3 regions of the Streptomyces sp. NPDC007189 genome follow, and region 2 is predicted to be linked to each of the others. Evidence: riboswitches for the same ligand, from Rfam matches in the RefSeq annotation. Region 2 holds a riboswitch; each other region holds the start of a gene.
The links. A riboswitch is a leader RNA that binds a small molecule or an ion and turns the genes downstream of it on or off. The one in region 2 is predicted to bind thiamine pyrophosphate.
Positions count from the first base shown of each region.

Region 1: linked by a shared signal. The riboswitch ahead of thiO (glycine oxidase ThiO) and the one ahead of AB0950_RS20520 (thiamine ABC transporter substrate-binding protein) in region 2 are both predicted to bind thiamine pyrophosphate.
Region 3: linked by a shared signal. The riboswitch ahead of thiC (phosphomethylpyrimidine synthase ThiC) and the one ahead of AB0950_RS20520 (thiamine ABC transporter substrate-binding protein) in region 2 are both predicted to bind thiamine pyrophosphate.

Region 1 covers NZ_JBEYEY010000006.1:376,052-385,238, reverse strand. Annotated here, with positions in the region: gene AB0950_RS15935 (hypothetical protein) at 1-296, opposite strand, end outside; gene pknB (Stk1 family PASTA domain-containing Ser/Thr kinase) at 451-2,367, opposite strand; gene AB0950_RS15925 (thiazole synthase) at 2,458-3,252, opposite strand; gene thiS (sulfur carrier protein ThiS) at 3,256-3,456, opposite strand; gene thiO (glycine oxidase ThiO) at 3,459-4,622, opposite strand; TPP riboswitch at 4,620-4,731, opposite strand; gene AB0950_RS15910 (FAD-dependent oxidoreductase) at 4,914-6,146, shown strand; gene AB0950_RS15905 (Rv2175c family DNA-binding protein) at 6,292-6,657, shown strand; gene thiE (thiamine phosphate synthase) at 6,751-7,398, shown strand; gene metF (methylenetetrahydrofolate reductase [NAD(P)H]) at 7,529-8,452, shown strand; gene AB0950_RS15890 (hypothetical protein) at 8,509-9,187, shown strand, end outside.
Region 2 covers NZ_JBEYEY010000009.1:213,496-222,682, forward strand. Annotated here, with positions in the region: gene AB0950_RS20505 (NAD(P)/FAD-dependent oxidoreductase) at 1-1,040, shown strand, start outside; gene AB0950_RS20510 (DUF6416 domain-containing protein) at 1,068-1,403, opposite strand; gene rlmN (23S rRNA (adenine(2503)-C(2))-methyltransferase RlmN) at 1,570-2,676, shown strand; TPP riboswitch at 2,703-2,811, shown strand; gene AB0950_RS20520 (thiamine ABC transporter substrate-binding protein) at 2,882-3,955, shown strand; gene AB0950_RS20525 (iron ABC transporter permease) at 3,994-5,595, shown strand; gene AB0950_RS20530 (ABC transporter ATP-binding protein) at 5,658-6,677, shown strand; gene AB0950_RS20535 (maleylpyruvate isomerase family mycothiol-dependent enzyme) at 6,702-7,499, shown strand; gene AB0950_RS20540 (LAETG motif-containing sortase-dependent surface protein) at 7,574-8,269, opposite strand; gene AB0950_RS20545 (VOC family protein) at 8,479-8,886, opposite strand; gene AB0950_RS20550 (hypothetical protein) at 8,996-9,187, opposite strand, start outside.
Region 3 covers NZ_JBEYEY010000007.1:188,996-198,182, forward strand. Annotated here, with positions in the region: gene AB0950_RS16980 (YibE/F family protein) at 1-1,463, opposite strand, end outside; TPP riboswitch at 1,536-1,713, shown strand; gene thiC (phosphomethylpyrimidine synthase ThiC) at 1,706-3,490, shown strand; gene AB0950_RS16990 (hypothetical protein) at 3,651-4,508, opposite strand; gene AB0950_RS16995 (metallophosphoesterase) at 4,690-5,772, opposite strand; gene AB0950_RS17000 (LacI family DNA-binding transcriptional regulator) at 6,053-7,165, opposite strand; gene hisC (histidinol-phosphate transaminase) at 7,597-8,676, shown strand; gene AB0950_RS17010 (cyclophilin-like fold protein) at 8,690-9,094, opposite strand.

The sequences.
Region 1 (9,187 bases), on a different contig from region 2:
AGGGACAGATCGCCGTGCAGGGTCAGCACCGAGAAGTCCTCGTGCGAGTGCCCGCCGGCGTACTGGTGCCCGCCGCCGGGGGAGCCGCGCAGCCGCAGGCCGTTGCTCAGGCCGATCGTCACGGTGGCGCCCGGGTCGTCGTGCCACTGCCGGCCGAGGGCGCTCGTCACCACGTGCGCGCAGGTCAGCACGTACCGCGGCGGCATGACGACCCCGCCGCCCACGGGGGCGCCCGTGGGCCCGAGGATGCTCACCTGCCAGACGTCGGTTGCGGTCAGCTCCGCGACCGGTTCCACCCCCAAGAGACCTCTCCCCCCGTCTGCCCCGCGACCGGACGCGCGTCTGCGGAGCCGCCATAGTAGCGGCCTGGCAGGGGGTGGAAGCAGGGGGCAACGGGCCGTCGGCGGCGGGGAGTTGACCCTGCCGCCGGGCAGCCCGCGGGCGCCCTGGTCAGCGGATGGTGATCGTGATGGTGGAGCCCTTGGGAGCCTTGTCGCCGGCCCGCACCGACTGCTTCTTCACGGTGTCGCCGAACAGCCCGAGCAGCCCGCGGTCCTCGTCCACCTTGAAGCCGGCGCCCTCCAGCGCCTTGTGGGCGTCGTCGACGCTGTCGCCGGTCACGTCCGGCACCTCGACCATCACCGGGCCCTTGGACAGCGTCAGCGTCACCGTGTCGCCCTGGGCGGCCTGGCCGCCGTCGCCCGGGCTCTGCCGGGCCACCTTGCCCTTGTCGTACGACGAGTTGACCTGCCCGGGCGCGACCCGCACCTTCAGCCCGGCGTCCGTCAGCTCCTGCCGGGCGTCGGCCAGGTCGTCGCCGGTGACGTCCGGCACGTCGACCGGGCTGCCCTTGCTGACGGTCAGCGCGATCGCCGAGCCGGCGTGCCGCTTGGTGCCGGCCTGCGGGGTCGTGGCGATCACGGAGCCCCGGGGCACGTCCTCGCTGAACTCCCGGGTGACCATGCCCGGCTCCAGGCCGTCCGCCTTCAGCCGCGCCCGCGCCTCGGCCAGCGTGCGGCCCTCGACGTCCGGCACGTTCACCGTCTCCGGGCCCAGCGAGATGGTCAGCGTCACCGCGTCGTGGTCACGGATGCGGGCGCCGGGCGCCGGGTCGGTGCCGACGACCGTGCCCCGGGCCACGGTGTCGTTGTACTCCCGCTTGACCTGCCCGACCTCCAGACCGGACGACTCCAGCCGGGCGCGGGCCTGCGCCTCGGTCTTGGCCAGCAGCGGCGGGACCTTGGTGAACTGGCCGGAGTTGATGTACCAGACCCCGGCGCCGGCGCCGAGCACCACCAGCAGGGCGGCGACGATCGTCAGCACCAGCCGCCTGGACCTGTGCGGCGGCACCGGGGGCGCCTGCAGCCGGCTGGTGTGCCGCACGCCGTCCGCGTCCGGCTCCTCGTCGCCGACCGGCAGCGGCCTGGGCACCGTCAGCGAGCGCGGGATCACGCTCGTACGGTCGCCGGCGTTGTCGTGTTCCGCCGTGACCGCCTGCGGCGGCATCGCGTCCAGCTGCTCGTCGCTCAGGCCCCGGCGCGCCTCGCGGGTCCGGGCGAGCAGCGCCACCGCGTCCTGCGGCCGGATCTCCGGGCTGCGCGCGGTCGCCGACGCGACCAGCTCGTCCAGGTCGTACGGCAGCCCGGGCACCAGCGCCGAGGGCGGCGGCACGTCCTCGTGGATGTGCTTGTAGAGCACCTGCGCGGGGGAGTCCCCCGCGTGCGGCTTGGCGCCGGTCAGCATCTCGTACAGCACGACACCGCACGCGTACACGTCGACGCGCGCGTCGGCGCTGCCCTGCTCGATCTGCTCGGGCGCGAGATACGACACGGTCCCGAGGACGGCGCCGGTCGTGCTGGTCTGGGTGTCCACGGACCGCACGAGCCCGAAGTCGGCGACCTTGACCCGGCCGTCGTCGCCTATCAGCACGTTCTCCGGCTTCATGTCCCGGTGCACGAACCCGGCCCGGTGCGCCGCCCCGAGCGCGGCGAGGACGGGTTCGAGGATGTCGAGCGCCGCGCGGGGCTGCAGCGCCCCCCGCTCGCGCAGCACGTCCCGCAGGGTGCACCCGGCGACGTACTCCATCGCCAGGTACACATACGACCCGTCGGTGCCCTGGTCGAAGACCTGCACCACGTTCGGGTGCGCCAGCCGGGCCACCGACTTCGCCTCCCGGATGAACCGCTCCACGAACGAGCCGTCCGCGGCGAGCGCCGGGTGCATCACCTTCAGCGCGAGCACGCGGTCCAGACGGGTGTCCAGGGCCCGGTAGACCGTGGCCATCCCGCCGACCGCGATCCGCGCGTCGACGCGATAGCGGCCGTCGAGCACCTGGCCGACGAGGGGGTCCTGAAGGGTCGTATCCACGAGAGGGGAGTCTACGAGGAGCGACCGACAGCGCCGCACGGTGCGCTGACGCCGGTGACGGAATGCAGCACAGCTGTGACGGCCCCGCGATCAGAAGGCCGGGCGCTCGGGATCCAGGCGGGCGCGTCCCTCGGCGGGGGAGGAGGCCTGGGCGAAGTGCCTGCGCGGGATCCGCCCGGCCAGCCGGGCCAGCCGGCCTCCTTCCACGGCATGCCGCATCGCGGCGGCCATCGTCTCCGGCTCCTGCGCCCGGGTCACCGCCGAGGCGAGCATCACCCCGGCGCACCCCAGCTCCATGGCGAACGCCACATCGGACGCCGTCCCGGCCCCCGCGTCCAGGATCACCGGCACGCGCGCGTGCTCGACGATCAGCTGGAAGTTGTGCGGGTTGCGGATGCCCAGCCCGGACCCGATCGGCGAGCCCAGCGGCATGACGGCGGCACACCCCACGTCCTCGAGTCTCCGCGCCAGCACGGGATCGTCATTGGTGTACGGCAGCACTGTGAACCCGTCGTCGACCAGCGTCTCCGCCGCCTCCAGCAGCTCCACCGGATCCGGCAGCAGCGTCCGCTCGTCGGCGATGACCTCCAGCTTGATCAGATCCGTGCCCAGCGCCTCCCGCGCCAGCCGCGCGGTCAGCACCGCCTCGCCCGCGGTGAAGCAGCCCGCCGTGTTCGGCAGCACCCCGATGCCCAGCTTCTCGAGCACCGACAGCACCGAGCCGTGCACGGAGGGGTCCACCCGCCGCATCGCGACCGTCGTCAGCTCCGTGCCGGAGGCGGCCAGCGCCCGCTCCAGCACGTCCAGGCTGGGCGCCCCGCCCGTGCCCATGATCAGCCGCGACGACAGGGGCCTACCCCCGAGGACCAAGGGATCGTCGGCCATGGCTCAGCCTCCCTGGACGGCGGTGAGGACTTCGATCCGGTCGCCCTCGGCGAGCGCCGTGGCGGCCCACCGCGCGCGCGGGACGACGGTCTCGTTGACGGCGGCGGCCACCCCGGACGGCGACGGAACCAGCGACCGTACGACGGCTTCGAGAGCGGTGCCCGGAGCGATCTCCCGGCGCTCTCCGTTGACGGAGATCGAGATGCTCATGCGGGCTGCTCCACGAGGACGGGGGCGCCGAAGCGCCGCGGCGTGAACGGGCGGGCTTCTTCCGGCAGCTCGCCGTCGGCCAGCAGCTGTGCCATCACATCCCCGGTGACCGGCGTGAGCAGCACCCCGTTGCGGTAGTGCCCGGTGGCCAGCAGCAGCCCGTCCAGCCCGGACGGGCCGAGCAGCGGCGCGTTGTCGGGGGAGCCGGGGCGCAGCCCGGCCCGGGTCTCGGTGAGCGGCAGCTCGGTGATGCCCGGCACCAGCTCGTGGGCGTCGCGCAGCAGCTCGTACACCCCGCCCGCGGTGACGGTCGTGTCCCAGCCCAGCTCCTCGCTGGTGGCGCCGACGACCAGCTCGCCGTTCTCCCGGGGCACCAGGTACACCTGGCTGCCGCGGACCACGGCGCGGACGGTACGGCTGAGGAAGGGCGCGTACCGGCGCGGCACGGTGAGCCGCAGCACCTGCCCCTTCACCGGGCGCACCGGCGGCAGCAGCGCCTCCGGCACGCCCGCGAGCCGCCCGCTCAGGCTCCCGGCGGCGAGCACCACCTGCCCGGCGCGCAGCGCGGTGCCGTCGGCGGTGGTCACCCCGGCCGCCCGGTCGCCCGTGACGTCCAGCCGCTCGGCCCACGCGCGGTGGAAGACGACGCCCGTCCGCTCGCACGCGGCCACCAAAGCCGCCGCGAGCCGTCGCGGGTCGATCTGGTGGTCGCCGTCGACCCGCAGCCCGCCGCGCACCCCGGGCGCCAGCATCGGCTCCAGGCGCCGGCACTCCCGCCCGGACAGCCACTGCGCGTCCAGCCCCGAGCGCTGCTGCAGCGCGTGCAGTTCGCGCAGGTGGGCGCGGTCGTCGGCGTCGAGCGCGACCGCGAGGGTGCCGCAGCGGCGGTAGCCGAGGTCGTGGCCGGTCAGCTCGGTCAGCTCGGCCGCGAAGCGCGGGTAGCGGCGGGCCGACTCCAGGTTCAGGGCGAGCAGCGTCTCCTCGCCGTAGTGCAGTTCGGTGACGGCGGCCAGCATCCCGGCCGCGACCCGCGCGGCCCCGCCGCCGGGCTCGGGGTCCACCACGGCCGTGGCCAGCCCGCGCTGCGCCGCGCGCCAGGCCGTGACCAGGCCGATGATCCCGCCCCCGATGACGAGGACGTCGGACGTACGTGACGACATGGGCGTCCAGCCCCTCCCTTCGCCGGCATGACCCGGATCAGGTTCGTACGGTCGGAGGCCGCCAGCCTCCCTCTCAGCCCGGTGCGTCCGGGCTCCCGCGAGTGCGTGTACGGGGGCCACCCTAGCCCGCCGCCCGCACCGCCCGTAAGAGCGCCCCGGCCGTGCGCGGCCGTCCGGTCGGCACCCGGGAGGGTGAGCCGCCGGGCGTTCTCCCACCGGTACCTGCGGTGTGGAGCAGGTCACCGGGCATGGCCGCTGACTGACGCTCCGTCACGTGTCTATGGTGATCGGGTGGGCGAACAGACAGCACAAGAGGGCACGTCACAGGGGCGGCGCGTGGTCGTCGCCGGCGCGGGCATGGCCGGCGTGCAGACCGCGGTCGCGCTGCGGGAGCAGGGCTTCAGGGGCGTGATCACCGTGATCGGCGCCGAACCGCACCAGCCGTACGACCGGCCGCCGCTGTCCAAGGCCGTGCTGCTCGGCAAGGCCGAGGACTCGGCCTTCGACGTGGACTTCGACTCCCTCGGGGTCGAGCTGCGGCTCGGCTGCGAGGTGCTGGGCCTGCGCCCCGCCGAGCGGGAGCTGGACACCGAGCAGGGCCCGGTGCCGTACGACGTCCTCGTCCTCGCCACCGGCGCCGAGCCGGTCACCCTGCCGGGCACCGAGGGCGTGCCCGGCGTGCATCTGCTGCGCACCCTGGACGACGCCGAACGGCTGCGGCCGGTGCTGGCCCGGCAGCACGAGATCGTGGTGGTCGGGGCCGGCTGGATCGGCGCCGAGTTCGCCACGGCCGCCCGGGAGGCCGGGTGCGCGGTGACCGTCGTGGAGGCCGCCGGCCGGCCGCTCGCCGGCGCTCTGCCCGCCGAGGTCGCCGCCCCCATGGCCGCCTGGTACGCCGACGCGGGCGCCGAACTGCGCACGCACGCGCGCGTGGAGCGCGTCGAGCCCGGCGCGGTGCTCCTCGCCGACGGCACCCGGCTGCCCGCGGACGCCGTCGTCGTCGGCATCGGCGCCCGCCCCGCCACCGCCTGGCTGGCCGGCTCCGGCGTCGAACTGGGCCCGCACGGGGACGTCCTCGCCGACGCCCGGCTGTGCACGTCCGTGCCCGATGTGTACGCCGTCGGCGACTGCGCCTCCTTCCCCTCCGGCCGCTACGGCGAACGGCTGATGGTCCACCACTGGGACAACGCCCTGCAGGGCCCGCGCACGGTCGCCGCGAACATCCTCGGCGAGACCCCGGCGGCCTACGACCCGGTGCCGTACTTCTGGTCCGAGCAGTTCGGCCGCTTCGTCCAGTACGCCGGCCACCACCCCGCCGCCGACCGGCTGATCTGGCGCGGCGACCCGGCGGGCCCGGCCTGGACGGTGTGCTGGCTGTGCGAGGACCGCCTGGTGGCCCTGCTGGCCGTGGGCCGACCGCGTGATCTCGCCCAGGGGCGGAGACTGATCGAGGCGGGCGCCCGCATGGACGCGGCGGCCCTGGCCGACCCCGGCAAGCCGCTGAAGGACGCGAAGGCCGAGTGACCGGCGCTGCCCCGAAAGGGGCGCGGGGTTGTTCCGCCGTGCCGCCGCGGGGGAGCGACCGGCCGCCGCCACGCCCGGCCCGCCCGGCGACACAACCCGGCATGACGCATCGCGACCGAACCGGCGGAGCGCCTACCCTGGTGCCGTGACCGAGATTGACGCAAAGATCGATGCTCTCGTCCCCGCCTGGCTCACCCTCCCCGACATCGCCGAAAGGCTCGGCGTGGAGGTGACGCGCGTGCGGCAGCTGGTCAAGGAGGGCCAGCTCATCGCCGTCCGCCGCGGTGAGAACCGGGCGCTGCACGTCCCCGCCGCCTTCATCGACGGGGACAAGGTCGTCAAGGGCCTGTCCGGCACCCTGACGCTCCTGCGGGACGACGGCTTCACGGTCGAAGAGATGATCGAGTGGCTCTTCACCCCCGACGACACCCTGCCCGGCACCCCCGCGCAGGCCCTGAGCGAGAATCGCGGCACGGAGGTGAAGCGCCGCGCCCAGGCGCTCGCCGTCTGAGCCGACCCGCACCACAAGGGGTGGCGTGCGGGCCGCAGCGCCCGTACGCCACCCGTGACACCAGCCAGGGACACCGATCAGGGGGACCCACGTATGTCCGACACCGCGCGCGCCGCGCTCGCCGACGCCCGTCTGTACCTGTGCACGGACGCGCGCACCCGCCAGGGCGACCTCCCCGAGTTCCTGGACGCGGTCCTGGCCGGCGGCGTCGACATCGTGCAGCTGCGCGACAAGGGCACGGAGGCCGCCGAGGAGCTGACGCACCTGGAGGTCTTCGCGGACGCCTGCGCCCGGCACGGCAAGCTGCTCGCGGTGAACGACCGCGCGGACGTCGCCCACGCGGCCCGCGCCGACGTCCTGCACCTCGGCCAGGGCGACCTGCCGGTCCCGGCCGCCCGCGCCATCCTCGGCGACGAGGTGCTGATCGGCCGCTCCACGCACGCCGAGCCCGAGGCCGCGGCGGCCGCCGCGCAGGAGGGCGTGGACTACTTCTGCACCGGCCCCTGCTGGCCCACCCCCACCAAGCCCGGCCGGCACGCGCCCGGCCTCGGCCTGGTCCGGTACACGGCCGGTCTGGCCACCGACCGCCCCTGGTTCGCGATCGGCGGGATCGACCTGACCAACCTCGACGAGGTGCTGGACGCGGGCGGCCGCCGGGTGGTCGTGGTCCGTGCGATCACCGAGGCCGACGACCCGGGAGCGGCCGCGGCCGAGTTCGCGAAGCGGCTCCGGCAGTTCTAGCAGCGGCTGCGGCAGGTCCAGCGGCACCGTTGTCCGGGGTTTTGTCCAAGGGATGGACAGCAACTCGGCAATTCGGGCAAATCCCCGTCCTCCGGTTGGGGGACCGCCCGCCCCTGGCTAACCTGCCCGTATGGCCCTCGGAACCCCCTCCACCAGGACTGATCGCGCACGCACCGTGCGCGACATCCTCGCCAGCGGCAAGACGACGTACTCCTTCGAGTTCTCGGCGCCGAAGACCCCCAAGGGCGAGCGGAACCTGTGGAGCGCGCTCCGGCGGGTCGAGGCGGTTGCGCCCGACTTCGTCTCCGTGACCTACGGCGCCGGCGGCTCCACCCGCGCCGGCACCGTCAAGGAGACCGAGCAGATCGTCGCCGACACCACGCTCACCCCGGTCGCCCACCTCACCGCGGTCGACCACTCCATCGCCGAACTGCGGAACATCATCGGCCAGTATGCGGACGCCGGGATCCGCAACATGCTCGCCGTGCGCGGCGACCCGCCCGGCGATCCCATGGGCGAATGGGTCCCGCACCCGCAGGGTCTGACCTACGCGGCCGAACTCGTCCGGCTCATCAAGGAGTCGGGCGACTTCTGCGTGGGCGTCGCCGCCTTCCCGGAGATGCACCCCCGCTCCATGGACTGGGACGCCGACGTCGCCCACTTCGTGGACAAGTGCCGTGCGGGCGCCGACTACGCCATCACACAGATGTTCTTCCAGCCGGAGTCGTATCTCCGCCTGCGCGACCGCGTGGAGGCCGCGGGCTGTGACACCCCGGTGATCCCCGAGGTCCTGCCCGTCACCAGCGTGAAGATGCTGGAACGGTTGCCGAAGCTCAGCAACGCCCGCTTCCCGGACGCCCTGAAGGAGCGGATCCTCACAGCCAAGGACGATCCGGCGGCGGTACGCTCCATCGGTATCGACTTCGCCACGGAGTTCTGCGCACGGCTGCTCGCCGAGGGAGTGCCCGGACTGCACTTCATCACGCTCAACAACTCCACGGCGACCCTGGAAATCTACGAGAACCTGGGCCTGCACCACCCCCCGCAGGCCTAGACCGGCCGCACCGCGATACGACACACTGCGTAGCGGTCACTGGGAGAGGGGCGTACATGGGCTGGACGGTCCTCTACATCGCGTTCGGCATCGTCGCACTGTGGTTGCTGGGCGAGGTGCTGCTGCAGTACAAGGCGCGACTGCGCTGGCGGCTGCTCGCCTTCGCCGGCTTCCTCGGCGTCGTGCTGGGTGTGCTGATGCCGTCCGTCGTCGTCATCGGGCTGGGCGCGATCGCCTTCGCGGTCGGCCAGACCTACGTCACGCTGTCGTTCCGCCGCGGCTTCGCCGCCGGCTGGGCCGTCAAGCGCCCCGACACGGACAGCGAGGGCGGCAGCAAGCGCCGCCGCGGCAAGGCCGACCGGCACGACCCGGACCTCGACGGCGCCGAGCCCGCAGGCCCGGAGGACGACCGGGACGCCGAGGGCCGCTACCACCAGGACCCCGGCGGCTACGACGAGGGCTACGACCGCGACGACGTCTTCACCCCGGCGTCCCGCGGCGCCGAGCCCACCGCCGCCGAGACCACCGCCGTCTACGAACCGCAGCCCCTGCCCGACGACACCGGCTCCTACGGCGTCTACGGCGACACCGCCTACGCGGGCGCCACCCAGTCCCAGGGCACCGACCAGCAGAGTTACGCCTACGACTACTCCGGCTACGCCCAGCAGGGCTACGGCTACGACGCCGGGGGCCAGCAGGCGTACGCCAACTACTCCGACCCGTACATCGGCAGCC
Region 2 (9,187 bases):
TCCGCGGCGACGAGCCTGATGTGCTGTGGATCCCCTGGCTGCTGCACGCCGGACTGTCTCCTGACCACGCCTTGGGCGGTCTGACGCTGCCTGTCATGGCCACGACCCTGCACGGTTTCGGCATGCCCGTGGTGGCGGGCGGCGCCCAGAACTTCGTCCGCGCCTTCGAGGCACTGCTCGACGAGCTCGGGGTGCACGTCTCCACGGGGCAGTCGGCGGAGCGGCTGCTTATCACAGGCGGCCGGGTCATGGGCGTGGCCACCGACGGCGAAACCATCCGGGCCCGCCACGCCGTCCTGGTCTCGGTAACCCCGACCGCGCTGTACGGCGAGCTTCTGCCACAGGACGCGCCCGTCCCGCCCGCCATCCGCGACGAGGCCCTGCGCTTCCGGTACGGACGCGCTGCGATGCAGCTCCACGTCGCCCTCTCCGCCCCGCTCGGCTGGCGCGATGCGCGCCTGGCCGGCATACCGCTGGTCCATCTCAGCGACGGGTCCGCGAGCACCGCGATCGCGTGCGCGGAGGCCGAGGCGGGGCTGCTGCCGCGCAGGCCCACACTGGTCGTCGGCCAGCAGTATGTCCTGGACCCTTCACGCGTGCCCGACGGCGCCGCCACCTTGTGGACCCAGCTCCAGGAACGGCCCTACAAGCCGAGCGGCGACGCGGCGGGCGAACTGGACGCCCACGGCCACTGGACGAAGGAGCTGACCGAGGGATACGTCCAACGGGTCCTGGCCAGGATCGCGCTTCACGCGCCCGACCTGCCGGAGAAGCTGCTCGCCTGGGACGCCGTCACACCGTCGGACCTGATGGCGCACAATCGGAACGCGGTCAACGGCGACCCCTACGGCGGCTCGACCGAACTCGACCAGGCCCTGCTGTGGCGCCCCCTACCGGGCGCGGCCCGGCACGCCACACCTGTACCCGGCTTGTGGCACATCGGCGCCTCGACCCACCCCGGCCCCGGCCTCGGCGCCGGGTCGGGGCACCTCGTGGCCCAGCACCTCATCCGCGGCAGGCGCCGGAGCAGCCGCCGCTGACCCGCGGTGAGGTGGGCATCTGCCCGGTCACCCAGTCGGGATGACCCGCTCAGCGTCCCACCCCCGCTGACGGATCCCGGCTACCAGGGAAATCGATGCCGGACACTGCACAGGACGCCAGCAAGCCGCACACCCGGCCCTCGGGCCGCTGGAAGGAACTCCTGCGATGTTCACGCAGGCCAGGAAAACCGCTGCCACGGAGGGGCGGACTGCGCACGTCGCGCCCGCGCTCCCCCCGGGTGCCTCCCACCAGTAGAACGGAAGCCGCCGCCCACTTTTGCCGTGTCCCTTGCTCATCCCCGACAGCACCCCTGCCACGCGCCGCGCCGGATCACTCTCGTTCGGCCCGCCCAGGGCCAGCATCAATGGGCGGCAACCGTCGCGGCCCTGCCTCTGGAGGGCTCAGTTCACCGGAGAGGTCATCGGTCGCCGGCGCTTCGGGGTTTTCATACGTAGCACCCATGACAGTCGTAGCGAGCGACAGCCGTGCCCCAGGCCACCCAAGTGGATCTGCGACACTGGTACCACCATGCCCAAGCCCGGAGAACTCACTTTCGTCGTGCCGCGCGGTGCCAAGACGCCGCCGCGGCATCTTGCCGATCTCACGCCCGCGGAGCGCAAGGACGCGGTGGCCGAGATCGGTGAGAAGCCGTTTCGTGCCAAGCAGCTCGCGCAGCACTACTTCGCGCGGTACGCGCACGACCCCGAGCAGTGGACGGACATCCCCGCCGGCTCGCGGGACAAGCTGCGCGAGGCGCTGTTCCCGGAGCTGATGACCGTCGTCCGGCATCTGTCGACCGACCAGGGGGCCACCCGCAAGACGCTGTGGCGGCTGTTCGACGGGACCCTCGTGGAGTCCGTGCTGATGCGGTACCCGGACCGGGTCACCATGTGCATCAGCTCGCAGGCCGGGTGTGGCATGAACTGCCCGTTCTGTGCGACCGGGCAGGCGGGTCTCGACCGGAATCTGTCCACCGCCGAGATCGTCCACCAGATCGTGGACGGGATGCGGGCGCTGCGGGACGGGGAAGTGCCCGGGGGCCCTGCCCGGCTCTCCAACATCGTGTTCATGGGCATGGGTGAGCCGCTCGCCAACTACAAGCGGGTCGTGGGCGCGATCCGGGCGCTCACCGACCCCGCCCCGGACGGGCTCGGGCTCTCGCAGCGCGGGATCACCGTGTCCACCGTCGGGCTGGTGCCGGCCATCCACCGGTTCGCCGACGAGGGCTTCAAGTGCCGGCTCGCGATCTCCCTGCACGCCCCCGACGACGAGCTGCGCGACACCCTCGTCCCCGTCAACACCCGCTGGAAGGTGCGCGAGGTGCTGGACGCCGGGTTCGAGTACGTCGAGAAGTCCGGGCGCCGGCTGTCGATCGAGTACGCGCTCATCCGCGACATCAACGATCAGGCCTGGCGGGGCGACCGGCTCGGGCGGCTACTCAAGGGCCGGCCCGTGCACGTCAACCTCATCCCGCTGAACCCGACGCCGGGCTCGAAGTGGACCGCCTCGCGGCCCGAGGACGAGAAGGCCTTCGTGGAGGCCATCGCCGCCCACGGTGTGCCGGTCACCGTCCGGGACACCCGGGGACAGGAGATCGACGGGGCCTGTGGTCAGCTGGCGGCCACCGAGCGGTAATCTGGCCACCGTCCCATCACATCTTCATATTCCGACAGGGGAGCGCCACAGCGCTGAGAGTGCGGCGGACAGGGCCGCAGACCCTCTGAACCTCGCCCAGGTCATTCTGGGTAGGAAGTTCGGTCATCACTCAAGCTGTTGCGCCCTGCCCGGATTCCCCGGGTGGGGCCGCGTCTCTTCCTGGCCAACCCCAGGAGGACAACCAGTGCAGAACAAGACCCTCGTGGCCGTCGCGGTCGGCCTCGGCCTCATCGGTCTGTCCGCGTGCGGCTCGACGCACGCCAAGAGCGCCGCCGACTCCAAGACCGTGACCCTGGTCAGCCACGACTCGTGGGCCGTGTCCAAGAACGTGCTCGCCGACTTCGAGAAGAAGACCGGGTACAAGGTCAAGGTCCTCAAGGACGGCGACGCCGGGCAGGCCGTCAACAAGGCGATCCTGACCAAGGACAACCCGCAGGGCGACGTCTTCTTCGGCATCGACAACACCCTGCTCTCCCGCGCCCTCGACAACGGCCTCTTCCAGCCGTACACCGCCAAGGGCCTGGACAAGGTCGGCGCCCCGTACCAGCTCGACAAGGACAAGCACCGGGTCACGCCCGTCGACTACGGCGACATCTGCGTCAACTACGACAAGAAGTACTTCGCCGATCACCACCTCACCCCGCCGCAGTCCTTCGCCGACCTCGCCAAGCCCCAGTACAAGAACCTCCTCGTCACCGAGAACGCCGCCACCTCCTCGCCCGGCCTCGGCTTCCTGCTCGGCAGCGCCGCGCAGTTCGGCGACGACAACTGGCAGGGGTACTGGAAGAAGCTCAAGGCCAACGGCGTGAAGGTCGTCGACGGCTGGGAGCAGGCCTACTACCAGGAGTTCTCCGGCTCCTCGGAGGGGAAGAAGGCCGGCGGCGACCGGCCGCTCGTCGTGTCGTACGCCTCCTCGCCGCCCGCCGAGGTGATCTACGCCAAGAAGCGCCCCAGCACCGCCCCGACCGGGGTGTCGTACGGCACCTGCTTCCGGCAGATCGAGTTCGCCGGGCTGCTGAGCAACGCGCAGAACCCCAAGGGCGCCAAGGCGTTCATCGACTTCCTGGTCTCCAAGGAGTTCCAGGAGGACATGCCGCTGAACATGTTCGTCTACCCGGTGGTGCAGGGCGCCAAGGTGCCCGCCGAGTTCACCGAGTACGGCAAGGCCGCCCAGCACCCCGAGACCATGGCCTCCGGCAAAATCGCCGCCAACCGTGACCAGTGGGTCAAGTCGTGGACCTCGCTCGTACTGAAGTAGCCGGGCCCCGGCGGAGGTACGCGGCGCGGCTGGGGCTGATGGCCCTGCCCGTCGCGTTCTTCGCGCTGTTCTTCGCCTGGCCCGTCGCCGCGATCGTCGCGCGCGGGCTGAAGGCGGACGGCGCCTGGCGGTGGGGGCGGCTCGCGGACGTGGTGACGCAGTCGGACATCCGCCACGTGCTGTGGTTCACCACCTGGCAGGCGCTCGCCTCCACCGCGCTCACCCTGCTGCTCGCGCTGCCCGCCGCCTACGTCTTCGCCCGCCTCGACTTCCCGGGCCGGCAGGTGCTGCGGGCCGTGGTCACCGTGCCGTTCGTGCTGCCGACCGTCGTCGCCGGCAGCGCGTTCCTCGCCCTCGTCGGGCACGGCGGGCTGCTCGACGACCTGTGGGGCGTACGGCTGGACACCACGGTCTGGGCCATCCTGCTGGCCCACGTCTTCTTCAACTACGCGGTCGTCGTACGGACCGTGGGCGGGCTGTGGTCCCAGCTCGACCCCCGGCAGGAGGAGGCCGCCCGCATGCTGGGCGCCTCGCCGCTCGGCGCCTGGCGCAAGGTCACCCTCCCCGCGCTCGCGCCCGCCGTGGCCGCCGCCGCGCTGATGGTGTTCCTGTTCTGCTTCACCTCCTTCGGCATCGTCCAGATCCTCGGCGGCCCCACCTTCTCCACCCTCGAAGTGGAGATCTACCGGCAGACCTCCGAGGTCTTCGACCTGTCCACGGCCGCCGTCCTCACCCTCGTCCAGTTCGCCGCCGTCGGCGCGATCCTCGCCGTGCACGCCTGGACCGTACGGCGCCGGGAGACCGCCCTGCGGCTGGTGGACCCGGCGGTGACCGCCCGCCGGCCGCGCGGCGCCGGGCAGTGGGCGCTGCTCGCCCTCGTCCTCGGCACCGTCGTCCTGCTCCTGGTGCTGCCCCTCGGCGTCCTCGTCCAGCGCTCCCTCGACGCGCCGGGCTTCGGCTACTACCGGGCGCTCACCGACGCCGACGGCGGTACGTTCCTGGTGGCGCCGGTCCACGCGGTGTGGACGTCCCTCCAGTACGCCGTCGCCGCCACGGCCATCGCGGTGGTGATCGGCGCTCTCGCCGCCGCCGCGCTCGCCCGGCGGGACGCCGGACGCCTGGTGCGGGGCTTCGACGCGCTGCTGATGCTGCCGCTCGGCGTCTCCGCCGTGACCGTCGGCTTCGGCTTCCTGATCGCCCTCGACAAGCCGCCGCTGGACCTGCGCCAGTCCTGGATCCTGGTGCCGCTCGCCCAGGCGCTGGTCGGCGCCCCCTTCGTCGTACGGACCATGCTGCCCGTGCTGCGCGCGGTGGACGTACGGCTGCGGGAGGCCGCCGCTGTGCTCGGGGCCTCGTCCTGGCGGGTGTGGCGCGAGGTGGACCTGCCGATGGTGCGCAGGGCGCTGCTGGTCGCGGCCGGGTTCGCGTTCGCCGTCTCGCTCGGCGAGTTCGGCGCGACCGTGTTCATCGCCCGGCCCGACAACCCGACGCTCCCGGTCGCCGTGGCCCGGCTGCTCAGCCGCCCCGGCGACCTCAACTACGGCCAGGCGATGGCCCTTTCGACCATCCTCATGGTGGTGTGCGCCGCCGCGCTGCTGCTCCTGGAGCGGCTGCGCACCGACCGGACGGGGGAGTTCTAGATGCCGCCGACCGGACGCGTGGCCGCCGCCTGGACAGGTGAGTTCCCGACGGGGGAGTTGCGATGCTGCTGAGTCTCGACGCCGCGACCGTACGCCTGGGCGGCCTGGCCGTGCTGGACGCGGTGGGCCTTCAGGTCGCCGAGCACGAGGTGGTGTGCGTGCTCGGGCCCAGCGGCAGCGGGAAGTCGACCCTGCTGCGGGCGGTCGCCGGGCTGCAGCCGCTGTCCGCCGGACGGGTGTTGCTCGACGGCCGGGACCAGGCGGGCGTGCCCGCGCACAAGCGGGGCGTCGGCCTGATGTTCCAGGACCACCAGCTCTTCCCGCAGCGGGACGTCGGCGCGAACGTGGCCTTCGGGCTGCGCATGCACGGCATGGCCAAGGGCGAACGGGACGCCCGGGTCGCCCAGTTGCTGGACCTGGTGGGGCTGCCCGGAGCCGCCCGGCGGGCCGTGGCCTCCCTCTCCGGCGGCGAGCAGCAGCGCGTGGCCCTCGCCCGCGCGCTGGCGCCCCGCCCCCGGCTGCTGATGCTGGACGAGCCGCTCGGCCAGCTCGACCGCTCGCTGCGCGAACGCCTGGTGGTCGAACTGCGGGAACTCTTCGGCCGGTTGGGCACGACCGTGCTCGCCGTGACGCACGACCAGGGCGAGGCGTTCGCGCTGGCCGACCGGGTGGTGGTGATGCGGGACGGGCGGATCGCCCAGTCCGGCACGCCCCTTCAGGTCTGGCAGCGGCCCGCCGACGCGTTCGTGGCCCGCTTCCTCGGCTTCGACAACGTGGTGGAGGCGACCGTCGCCGGTACGGCCGCCGACAGCCCCTGGGGCAAGCTGCCGGTCCCCGACGGCTCGCCGCAGGGCGCCCGCAGCCTGCTGGTGCGGCCCGCCGGGGTACGGCTGGTGGCCGCCGACGCCGGTCTGCGCTGCACGGTGACGGCACGCACCTTCAAGGGCACCCATGTGGCCGTCCGCCTCCAGCCCGCGGACGCCCCGCGCCTGGAGGCGGCCTGCGCGCTGCGGGACGCGCCCGAGGTCGGCCAGGCCGTGGGCGTGGAGTTCGACGCGACCGAAATCGTCGTGCTCGACTGATCACCCCCGCCCTAGGGTGGGGGCATGACCTTGCTCACGCATGATCGCTACTGCGACGAAATCGCCGACCAGGTGGACCGGTTCAGGGCGTTGGTGACCTCGGGCGCCGATCTGTCGGCCACCGTGCCGACCTGCCCGGACTGGACCCTGGAACGGCTCGTACGGCACATGGGCGGCGCCCTGCGCTGGGCGGCCACGCTGGTGCGGACCCGGGCGCAGGAGATGCTCCCGCGCGAGCAGGTGCCGCTCGGCGAAGGACCGGAGGCCGAGGGCGACGCGGCGGCCCTGGACGCCTGGCTCGCGGAGACCGGCGAGATGATCGTCGGGGCGCTGCGCGAGGCCGGTCCCGAGGCCAAGGTGTGGTCCTGGATGGGCATGGTCCCCAGCGGGTTCTGGGCCCGCCGGATGACCCACGAGATCACCGTCCATCGCGCGGACGCCGCGCTCACCGTCGGCGCGGCCTACGACGTCGCGCCCGACGTCGCCGCCGACGCGCTGGACGAGTGGCTGCAGATCGCCCAGTGGGTGCAGCGCGCCGGGGCGCGCCCGTGGGCCGCGGAGCTGCGCGGGCCCGGCCGCAGTATCCATCTGCACGCCACCGACGCCGCCGCGGACCTGAACGCCGAGTGGCTGATCGAGCTGGGCGAGGACGGGCTGAGCTGGCGGCGCGGCCACGAGAAGGCCACGGTCGCCCTGCGCGGCCCGCTCACCTCCGTGCTGCTCGCCTTCTACAACCGGCTGCCGCTGGAGGCCCCCGGCCTGGAGATCGTCGGTGAGCGCGAGGTGCTGGAGTTCTGGAGGCAGCACGCCACCTTCGGCTGACGTACGACCGCGGCCCGTCCCCTGGGGATAGGGGGACGGGCCGCGGTGGTGTACGGATGCCGACGGGCGAGGCGTCAGCCGTTGCCGCGCGCTCCACGACGGCGCATGCCGAAGTAGACCGCGCCGCCGCCGACGACGACCAGCGCGCCGGCGACGCCGGCGATCAGGCCGGTGTTGGAGTTGGCACCGGTCTCGGCGAGGTTGGAGTCACCGGCCGCCGGGGACGGCGCGTTGCTCGGCGCGCTCGCCGGGGCGGAGCTGGACGCGGAGGCCGACGGGGTCGGGGTCGCCGACTCGGCCGGGGCGGACTTCGACGGCGACGGCGTCGGCTTCGAGGGGGCCGTCGGAGTCGGGGAGTCCTCCTTCTTGCAGGCCTCGGCCGGGGTGGTCAGATCCGGCTTGATGTACTGGTCGAAGTGGAACCGGCCGCTGTCGACCTTGACCTCGATGCTGTAGGTGGTCTTGGCCTTCCAGTCCACGTCGACGGGGGTCTTCGTGCCCTGGGCGGAGCCCCGCACGTCGACCTCGGCGACCTTCGTCTCGACCGCGTCGTTCTTCTCGAACACGGTGATGTGAGCGGTCGTGTTGGACGAGTCGGTGTCGGTGATGACGATCTGGCCCTTGTCGCCGGCGCAGCCGGCTTCGGCCTTGAAGTCACCGATCTGGCAGGCGAGCGCGGAGCCGGAGACACCCAGCACGATCGCGGCCGATGCGGAGGCAACACCCAGAATGCGCACGGAACGACGTGCGCCACGGTGAGTTATGGACAACGCTTGTCCTTTACAGTGTGCAACTGCGGGGGGTAGAGGGGGAGTTGCGGCACCGAACGAGACCAGTGCCCCACCACCCCCAAGAGACTCACAGGTCTATAAGCGCTTCATAAGCAGTGTCAATGCATATGCCGCCAACGGCCGTTGGCTTTGCCTGCTTATTACCCGCAGATACGTTTGACCGTGTCGACGCGCCCCCTGACAGCGAGTCAGCCCTGGACCATCGCCGGGTCCATCCAGACGACCTCCCAGGTGTGGCCGTCGAGGTCGTCGAAGGAGCGGCCGTACATGAAGCCGTGGTCCTGGGTCTCGCCGCTCGGCGTGGCGCCCAGGGCGAGGGCCCGGTCCACCAGTTCGTCCACCTTCTCGCGGCTCTCGGCGCTCAACGCGATCAGCACCTCGCTGGTCTTCGTGGCGTCGGCGATCTCCTTCTTGGTGAAGGTCGCGTAGAACGGCTTGGTCAGCAGCATCGCGACGATGGTGTCGCTGATCACCACGGAGGCGGCGTTGTCGTCGCTGAACTGCGGGTTGATCGTGTAGCCCAGCTCCGTGAAGAACTTCTTCGCGGCGTCGAGGTCGTTCACGGGCAGGTTCACGAAGATCATCTGCTGGTACATGGGGCCCTCCCGGGGCGGTCCGTGCCGTACGTCGGTGTGTTCGGTGGGTTGGACCGGGGACCCCGGGAGAACTCATCGGTCGCCGGAGAGCTTTTTCGCGGGCGGGTGGTCAGCGCTCCACGGGCAGGGCCGCCAGGGCGGCGACGGCCAGGGTGAGCGGGCCGAACAGGGCCACCAGGGCCGCCGCGCGGAGGGCCGCCGCCGCGCGCAGCATCGTGGCGGGCGCGCCGAGCCGGAGCAGCGCGGCCGTCGTCTCCGCCCGGCACTGGCGGGTCTCCACGGCCGCGGTGAGGAGGGTGGC
Region 3 (9,187 bases), on a different contig from region 2:
GCGGCGAGCGCGGTGGTGACCGGGACCGAGGCGACCAGGCCGATGGAGCCCACCAGCGTGCGCACGATCTCCTCGGCCACCAGCTCGCTGTCGGCCACCGTCCCGACGCTGCTCTGTGCGATCGAGAACAGCAGCAGCAACGGCAGGGCGGCACCTGCGTAGGCGAGGACGAGGGTGTTGACCACGGACGCGATGTGGTCGCGGCCGATGCGGATGCCCGCACGGTACAGCCCGCGCCAGCCCATCGTGGGGTTGGCCTCGTGCAGCTCCCACACGGCCGACGTCTGGGTCACGGTGACGTCGTCCAGCACACCGAGCGAACCGATGATGACGCCGGCCAGCAGCAGACCGCTCATGTCGATCGACGGATACAGGCCGTGGATCAGGCCGGTGTTGTCGTCCGTGTTGCCGGTCAGCGCGGCCCAGCCGATGAACAGGGAGCCGAGCACGCCGATCAGCGACAGGGAGACCAGCGTGCCGAGCACCGCCACGGACGTCCGGGCCGACAGGCCGTGGCACATGTACAGGGCGATCAGCATGATGGCGCTCGCCCCGACCACCGCCACGAGCAGCGGGTTCGAGCCCTGGAGGATCGCGGGCAGGATGAACAGGGTCAGCACCAGGAAGCTCACGGCCAGCGCGACGAGCGCCATCACCCCGCGCAGCCTGCCGACGATCACGACGGCGAGGGCGAAGATCGCGGCGAGCAGCGTCATGGGGAACTGCCGGTTCACATCGGCCACCGAGTACTGCAGGTCTCTCGGTGCCGAGGGCTCATAGGCGACCACGACCTTCTCGCCCTGGTGCAGCTGCCGGGTCTGGTCCGGCTGGACGATCTCGGTGAACGTACGGCCCTTGTCCTTGCCGGTGTCGACCCGGACGGTCGCCTTCTTGCAGGTCCCGTTCGCCTGTTGCTGCGCCGAGGTGCCCTCGGCCGTGGAGGTGTCTCCGGTCGGGGTGTCACCGGAGGCGTTGACCGATCGGCAGCTCACCTCGACGACCCTGGTGACCGTGGCCTGTTGTGTCTCGCGGTCGAAGCCGACGCCGGTGCGTTTGTGCGGTGGGGCGCCCCCGGGCCAGAGCACCAGCAGGCCGACCGCGACCGCCGCGGTGAACGGGATCAGGATCGCGGCGATGACCTTGCGCAGGTGCTGGGAGACGGGGGCGGCGGGCCCATGGCTGTGACTGTGCCCGTGCCCGTGTCCCTGTCCTTGTCCCTGGCCATGCCCGCTTCCGTGCTCGTCACGGTGCGCGTGGCCCTGGCGATGACCGCGCCCATGGTCAGCGCTGAAGCTCCTGGTCTCGGCCGTACGGCCGTCGTACTCATGGCCGTCGTACTCATGGCCGCCGTACCCATGGCCGTCGGGCACGTGGCCGTCGGGCATGTGGTCCTCGTGCTGTCCCGGGCCGCCTCTGCGAGGCGGCCCGGGCGGCCGATACGGGTACTGCTCCATGCTGGTCACCGCCCGATCATTGCAAGAACGGCAGGGGGCCCACTGTTCATCGCGCCACACATGACGCTAGCGTGGAGGCACCTTTGCACACGCGGGAGCTCGGAGCACCGGGCTGAGAGGGCGCTGACCTCCGTACACGCGATGTTTCACGTGGAACATGCCATGTTCCTCAGGAAACACCGGCAGACGGAAACCGCTGCGTCGACCGCCGAACCTGTTACCGGGTAATGCCGGCGTAGGGAGTAGGTCTCATGACCAACAAGGACGCACGCACGCCTGCCTCCGTTCAGGACGAGACGTCCCAGGAGGCCCGGAAGTCCATCGGCTGGCACAAGGCGTATGTCGAGGGTTCGCGCCCCGACATGCACGTGCCGGTCCGTCAGGTGCACCTCACCAACGGGCAGTCGGTCACGCTGTACGACACGTCGGGCCCGTACACCGATCCACTCGTCGACACCGATGTCCGCAGGGGCCTGCCGCCGCTGCGCGAGAACTGGATCATCGCCCGCGGCGACACCGAGGAGTACGCGGGCCGTCCCGTCCGTCCCGAGGACGACGGGATCAAGCACACCTCGCCGCGCGGCGGGCTCCGCAACCTGGACGCCGTCTTCCCCGGACGGCCGCGCCAGCCGCGCCGGGGCCGGGGTGGCGAAGCGGTGACGCAGCTCGCCTACGCCCGCCGGGGTGAGATCACCCCGGAGATGGAGTTCGTGGCCATCCGGGAGAACGTCTCTCCCGAGGTGGTCCGCGAGGAGATCGCGGCAGGCCGGGCCGTACTGCCCGCCAACGTCAACCACCCCGAGATCGAGCCGATGATCATCGGCAAGCGGTTCCTGGTGAAGGTCAACGCCAACATCGGCAACTCCGCGGTGACTTCCTCCATCGAGGAGGAGGTGGAGAAGATGACCTGGGCGACCCGCTGGGGCGCCGACACGGTCATGGACCTGTCCACCGGCCGCAACATCCACACCACCCGCGAGTGGGTGCTGCGCAACTCCCCCGTCCCCATCGGCACGGTGCCGCTCTACCAGGCCCTGGAGAAGGTCGACGGCAAGGCCGAGGAACTGACCTGGGAGATCTACAAGGACACGGTCATCGAGCAGGCCGAGCAGGGTGTGGACTACATGACGGTCCACGCGGGCGTCCGGCTGCCGTTCGTGCCGCTGACCGCCAACCGCAAGACGGGCATCGTCTCGCGCGGTGGCTCGATCATGGCCGCCTGGTGCCTGGCGCATCACAAGGAATCGTTCCTGTACGAGAACTTCGAGGAACTCTGCGAGATCCTCGCCGCCTACGACGTCACCTACTCGCTGGGCGACGGCCTCAGGCCGGGTTCGATCGCGGACGCCAACGACGAGGCTCAGTTCGCGGAATTGCGAACTCTTGGGGAACTCAACCGGATCGCCAGGCGTTTCAACGTACAGACCATGATCGAGGGCCCGGGACACGTCCCGATGCACAAGATCAAGGAGAACATCGACCTTCAGCAGGAGATCTGCGATGAAGCTCCGTTCTATACGCTCGGCCCGCTGACCACGGACATCGCGCCGGCGTACGACCACATCACCTCCGGCATCGGCGCCGCGATGATCGCCTGGTGGGGCACGGCGATGCTCTGCTACGTCACGCCCAAGGAGCACCTGGGCCTGCCCAACCGCGACGACGTCAAGACCGGCGTCATCACGTACAAGATCGCCGCACACGCGGCCGATCTCGCCAAGGGGCACCCGGGCGCCCAGGAGTGGGACGACGCACTGTCCGACGCCCGCTTCGAGTTCCGGTGGGAGGACCAGTTCAATCTCGCCCTGGACCCGGACACGGCCCGCGAGTTCCACGACGAGACCCTGCCGGCCGAGCCCGCCAAGACGGCCCACTTCTGCTCCATGTGCGGCCCGAAGTTCTGCAGCATGAAGATCTCGCAGGACATCCGCCGCGAGCACGGCAGCAGCCAGACCGAGATCGAGGAGGGCATGGCGCAGAAGTCGAAGGAGTTCGCGGCGAGCGGGAACAGGGTGTATCTGCCGATCGCCGACTGACCGGGAGGAGCGAACTCGCCGCGCCGGAACGTCCGTTGAGGCGGCCGGTGCGGTCGAGGAGCTGCGGGGACGGCGGCTGACCGGGGTGGCGGCGCCACACCGGTTGCCGCTCGGCCCGCCGCCCGGTCGGGCCCCATGCCGTCCGGGTGCTGCTGCGGGATCACTCGGGCTGGTGCTCCGGGCCGCCGAAGTCCGGGCTCGTGTAGTCGGGGCTGCTGAAGCTCGGCCGGCCGGATGCGGTGCCGTCGTCGGGGCTGCTGAAGCCGGGGCGGTCGTATCCCAGGCGGGGCATACGGCCGCGCGGGGCGGGCGGGGTCGTGCGGTGCGTGACCGGTCCGGGCTCGGCGAGCGCCTCCGTCAGGAACGGCACGATGCCGCGGTCCAGCAGGGCCTGACGCCAGGCCTCTCTGGCGCGGTCCAGTTCCCGGTGCGCCGCGTCGAGCGCCCGGGCCTGGTCCGAGCTGCCGTTGCGCAGGGCGGTGAGGAGCAGTCCGACCGCGGCCACGAGGATCGCGGCCGCGGTCACCGCGCCGAACACCCAGCCGGCGGTGAGCATGGTCCCGGCGAAGGCCTGTCCGGGGCTCAGTGTCTTCAGGATGTAGCCGACGAGGAGGAAGATCGCCGCGGCGGTGCCGGAGAGGACGGGAGCCAGTACGGCGATGACCGCGACGGCGCCCGCGCCGGTGCTCTCGGCCGTCTCGCCGGGGGAGGTGACGAGCCCGGCCGTGGCCGAACTCTGGTCGGTGGCACTGGGGTCACCGGCGGCCGCGGGGGCCATCGCGGGCTGGCGAAGCTCCTGGCGGATCTTCACATAGTGCTCGTATTCGGCCGCCGCGGCGGCCGTTATCAGGGCGGTGGCGTTGAGCGCCATGGTGCGCAGTTGTTCGGGATTGAGTCGCTGTCCGACAGCGGCCAGTTCCGGCCGCTGTGGCGCGGAGCGCAGCGCCTCATCGAGGAGCCGCTCGAATTCCTGGCGGTCCTCGTTCTGCAGGTGCTGCGGAACGCTGTTCATGTGCATCCCCCGATGCTCCGTAGGGCTTGGGGCTCGCACGCCGGCGAGCCGTCGGGCAGAAACGGAGGGGAGCCTGCTACGGATAAGCCGATGGTAGAGCCGTGACGGCACACGGAGACAGGGGGTTGCCGGAAATTGCCCCACCGGCCTGTGGATACGCGGCCGGGGGCGCCGCTCGGCCGAACGGTCAGGTGGCCAGGGGAAGTTGCCGCACCAGCAGCTTTCCGGCCATGGTCACTCCGCCGTCCATCGCGATGGCGAGCCCGTCGGCGTAGACGTGCGGTCCCTCCACGACCGGGCCGGTGCTCTCCTCGCCGTCCTCGGAGCCGACCTCGCCGAGCAGGTAGGGAATCGGGCTGTGGCCGTGAACGATGCGGGTGCCGCCGTACGTATCGAGGAGGGAGCGCACGGCGTCGGCGCCGCCCTCGTCGCGGAAGGAGAACCGCTTGGTGAACTTGCGGAACAGATCCCAGCACTCGTCCGCGTCGTTGCGGGTGAGCGTCTCGCGGACGGTGTCGTTGACCGCCTCGATGGAGTCGCCGTAGTCGAGGTAGGCGGTGGTGTCCGAGTGCACCAGCAGATAGCCGTCGACCTCCTCGACGGCGTCGAGGCGGGCCATCCACTGCAGGTGGTGGTCCTGCAGGCGGTCCATGTCGGTCTTCTGGCCGCCGTTGAGCAGCCAGGCCGCCTGGAAGGTGGCGGTGCCCGCACCGGAGTTGACGGGGGTGTCGCCGAACCGCTTCGCGCCGAGCAGCAGCAGTTCGTGGTTGCCCATGAGTGCCTTGCAGTAGCCGCCGGCCGCCGCGGCCTCGGCGGACAGCCGCATCACGAGGTCGATGACGCCGATCCCGTCGGGTCCGCGGTCGGTGAAGTCGCCGAGGAACCACAGCCGGGCGGTGCCGGCGCACCACTGGCCGGAGGCGTCGATCAGCCCCTGCTCCTGGAGTGCGGCCACCAGTTCGTCGAGGTAGCCGTGGACGTCCCCGACGACGTACAGCGGGCCGGGACCCGTCGCGGGCTGCGGGGCCGGGGCGGCAGGGGCCGTCTCGGCGGTGGTGACCGGGTGGGTCTCCGCCCGGTTGATGACGGGCAGGTCGCGCTGGGTGGGCGTGTAGCCGTCGGGGTACGCCTCGTCGGCGGGCGGCGCGGTGTCGCCCGGGTGGGCGGTGCGGACGTACGGACCGGTCTCGTGGACGTACGCAGGTACCCGGAAGTCGCGCAGCGTCGTCGTCCGCTCCACTTCGGGTCCCTGACCGGCCCCCTGAGTCATCAGACCCCTCCACCATCGCGCCGCATCTGCACCCCTTCGGACTGCCTGGTCGCAGCGGTCCGCGGTGTCGTGGGCCCATCATAGGAATGCGCGTCGCGCCGTGTGATGACCCAGGGGTGGTGAATCGGAACAAGACTCCAGTTCACCGCGGCTTTCGCCCCGTTTGGGCAGATGTTCGGCCGGCTCGGCGCCGACCGGACACCCGGCCCGTGCGCCGCCGGCCCGCCGAGCCCCCGTGCACGGCCGGCGCGGGCACGGGGCGAGCGCCCCGCTTTCCGCGCTATCTGTCGTCCGGTGTCCGCGGCGGGCTGACCGTCGTGCGCGGCGGACGGCGCTGCGAGGAGGTGCGCACGATCAGCTCGGTCGGTATCACCTGCTCGACCGGCTGGTCCGACTCCACGCCCTCGATGGCGTCGATGAGGAGCTGGACCACCGCGGTGCCGATCCGGCGCGGTTTGAGGGAGAGCGTGGTGATGGGCGGCTCGGTGCTGGCGTACACCATGGACTCGCTGCAGCAGACGAGCAACAGGTCCTCGGGGACGCGCAGGCCGTAGCGGCGGGCGGCGGCCAGCAGGTCGGTGCCGTTGGGGTCGAACAGGCCGTAGACCGCGTCGGGCCGGTCGGGGCGGGCGAGCAGCCGGTCGGCGGCGACGGCGCCCGCGCACGGGTCGTGGGCCGGATAGGCCTCGTACACCGGGTCCTGGCCGACCCGCTCGCACCAGTGCAGGTAGGCGGTGGTGGACAGGTGGGTGTACGTGTCCGTCGTGGTGCCGGTGAGCAGGCCGATACGGCGGGCGCCGGCGTCGGCGAGGTGGTCGAGGATGCCGAGTACGCCGGCCTCGTGGTCGTTGTCGACCCAGGCGGTGACCGGCAGCGTGCCGGCCGGGCGGCCGTCGGAGACGACGGGCAGACCCTGCCGGACGAGTTCGGTCACCACCGGGTCGTGGTCGGAGGGGTCGATGACGACGGTGCCGTCGAGCGCGACGTTGGACCACACGTCGTGGCGGGAGGTCGCGGGCAGGATCACCAGGGCGTAGCCGCGGGCGAGCGCGGCCGAGGTGGCGGCGCGTGCCATCTCGGCGAAGTACGCGAACTCCGTGAAGGTGAAAGGTTCATCCCCGTACGTCGTCACGGTCAGGCCGATCAGACCCGACTTGCCGGTACGGAGGGTACGGGCGGCCGCCGAGGGGCGGTATCCCAGCCGGTCGGCGACCTCACGGACGTGGCGCCGGGTGGCATCCGGGAGCCGGCCCTTGCCGTTGAGGGCGTCGGAGACGGTCGTGATGGAGACTCCGGCGGCGGCGGCCACGTCCCTGATGCCCGCCCGGCCCGGCCGGCTGCCTCGACGTGAGGTTTCCGCGCGGCTCACCTGGTGCTTCCCTGCTGCTGTCATGGCGAGCCGATAGTAGGGCTCATGCGGTGGGGTAGTGCGGACGCATATGCACGCGTTGACAGGCACGTTTCTGCAAGGTCGTGAGGCGCTAACTACCTTAGAAACAAAGTCAGTTGAACGATCCTTCGGCAAGACGTGTCGTGGTGGCGCGTATGGACCTGCCAAGTGCCCGATGTCTCGAAGAGGTCTCAACTCACCTGCACGGGTGATGCGCGCTACGGCGCGAGCCACCGGCGCGTAGATATATGTACGGCGCGCCCCTGGAACGTACGCCTTCGTACAACGATGCCCCGGGATGGCGCCGGGGCCGGGTCCGGTTCGCGCATCGAAGGCCCGCGACCTGTACGCACCGGGGCCGAATCCTCATAAGGTGAGGAGTATTGGAAGCCGGCGGCGTCGACGGTCCGCCGGTGGTCGCGAGGAGGACTGCGGTGAGCGAGACGAGCCCCAAGCTGCGCGCCGAGCTGGAGGGTATCCCCACCTACAAGCCGGGCAAGCCGGCTGCGGCCGGGGGGCCGGTCGCCTACAAGCTGTCCTCCAACGAGAACCCCTATCCGCCGCTGCCCGGCGTCATGGAGACGGTGACCGCGGCGGCCTGCAACTTCAACCGCTACCCGGACATGGCGTGCACCGGGCTGATGGAGGAGCTGTCGGACCGCTTCGGCGTCCCGGTCTCCCACCTGGCCACCGGCACCGGCTCGGTAGGCGTCGCTCAGCAGCTCGTCCAGGCCACCAGCGGTCCCGGCGACGAGGTGATCTACGCCTGGCGGTCCTTCGAGGCGTACCCGATCATCACGCAGATCAGCGGCGCCCGGTCGGTGCAGGTGCCGCTCACGCCCGGCGATGTGCACGACCTGGACGCCATGGCGGACGCGATCACCGACCGGACGCGGCTGATCTTCGTCTGCAACCCCAACAACCCGACCGGCACGGTGGTGCGGCGGGCCGAGCTGGAGCGGTTCCTCGACCGGGTGCCCGGCGACGTCCTGGTGGTGCTGGACGAGGCCTACCGCGAGTTCATCCGCGACCCCGAGGTGCCCGACGGCGTCGAGCTCTACCGGAACCGGCCCAACGTCTGCGTCCTGCGTACGTTCTCCAAGGCCTACGGACTCGCCGGGCTGCGCGTCGGATTCGCGATCGCTCATGAGCCGGTCGCGGCGGCGCTGCGCAAGACGGCGGTGCCCTTCGGCGTCAGCCAGCTTGCCCAGGAAGCGGCGATTGCCTCGCTGCGGGCCGAGGACGAGCTGCTCGGCCGGGTCGGTTCGCTGGTGTGCGAGCGCACGCGCGTGGTCGACGCGCTGCGCGCCCAGGGCTGGACGGTGCCCGAGACGCAGGCGAACTTCGTGTGGCTGCGGCTGGGGGAGAGCACGCTCGCGTTCGCTCAGGCCTGTGAGCAGCACGGTGTGGTGGTCCGGCCGTTCCCGGGCGAGGGTGTGCGCGTGACGGTCGGCGAGACCGAGGCGAACGACATCTTTCTGAAGGTGACGGAGGCGTTCCGCAAGGAGCTGTAGCCCGGGGCGGGCTCTACTCGTCGATCAATTCCACCCGGATGGGGTCGCCGTCTCGTACGGTCGCCAGAGCGCGGGCGTCCCCGTCCAGGCTTCCGAGGACGTTGCACGGGCTCGCGAGGCGGCACTCTCCCCCAAACTCCGTTCGGGGGGACCCCCAGCCTCGCGAGATCGGCGTCGGCCCATAGGGGAGGGCGAGCGCGTCGCCGTCCGTCCAGAAGGCCACCGTGCCCGGCTCCACGACCTGCCGGGCGTCCGTTTCACGTGAAACAGCGACTCCTGTGTCGAAATAGACCTCCTCGCCCCACGTGCTGGCGCTGGAGGTGAGCGGCAGTGCCTTGACGAGGGCCTGTGTGGTCGGGCTGTTTGCGTCGAGGGTCGCGGTGATGTTGCCCGAGGGCCAGGAGATACGTATCTGCATGCCGCGCAATTCAACAAGATGTTGAAGTCGCTGCCAAGGCCCTGACGTCAAGGCGAAGGGGGGACCCCCCGTTCGTTGCCGAAAATCAGTGCG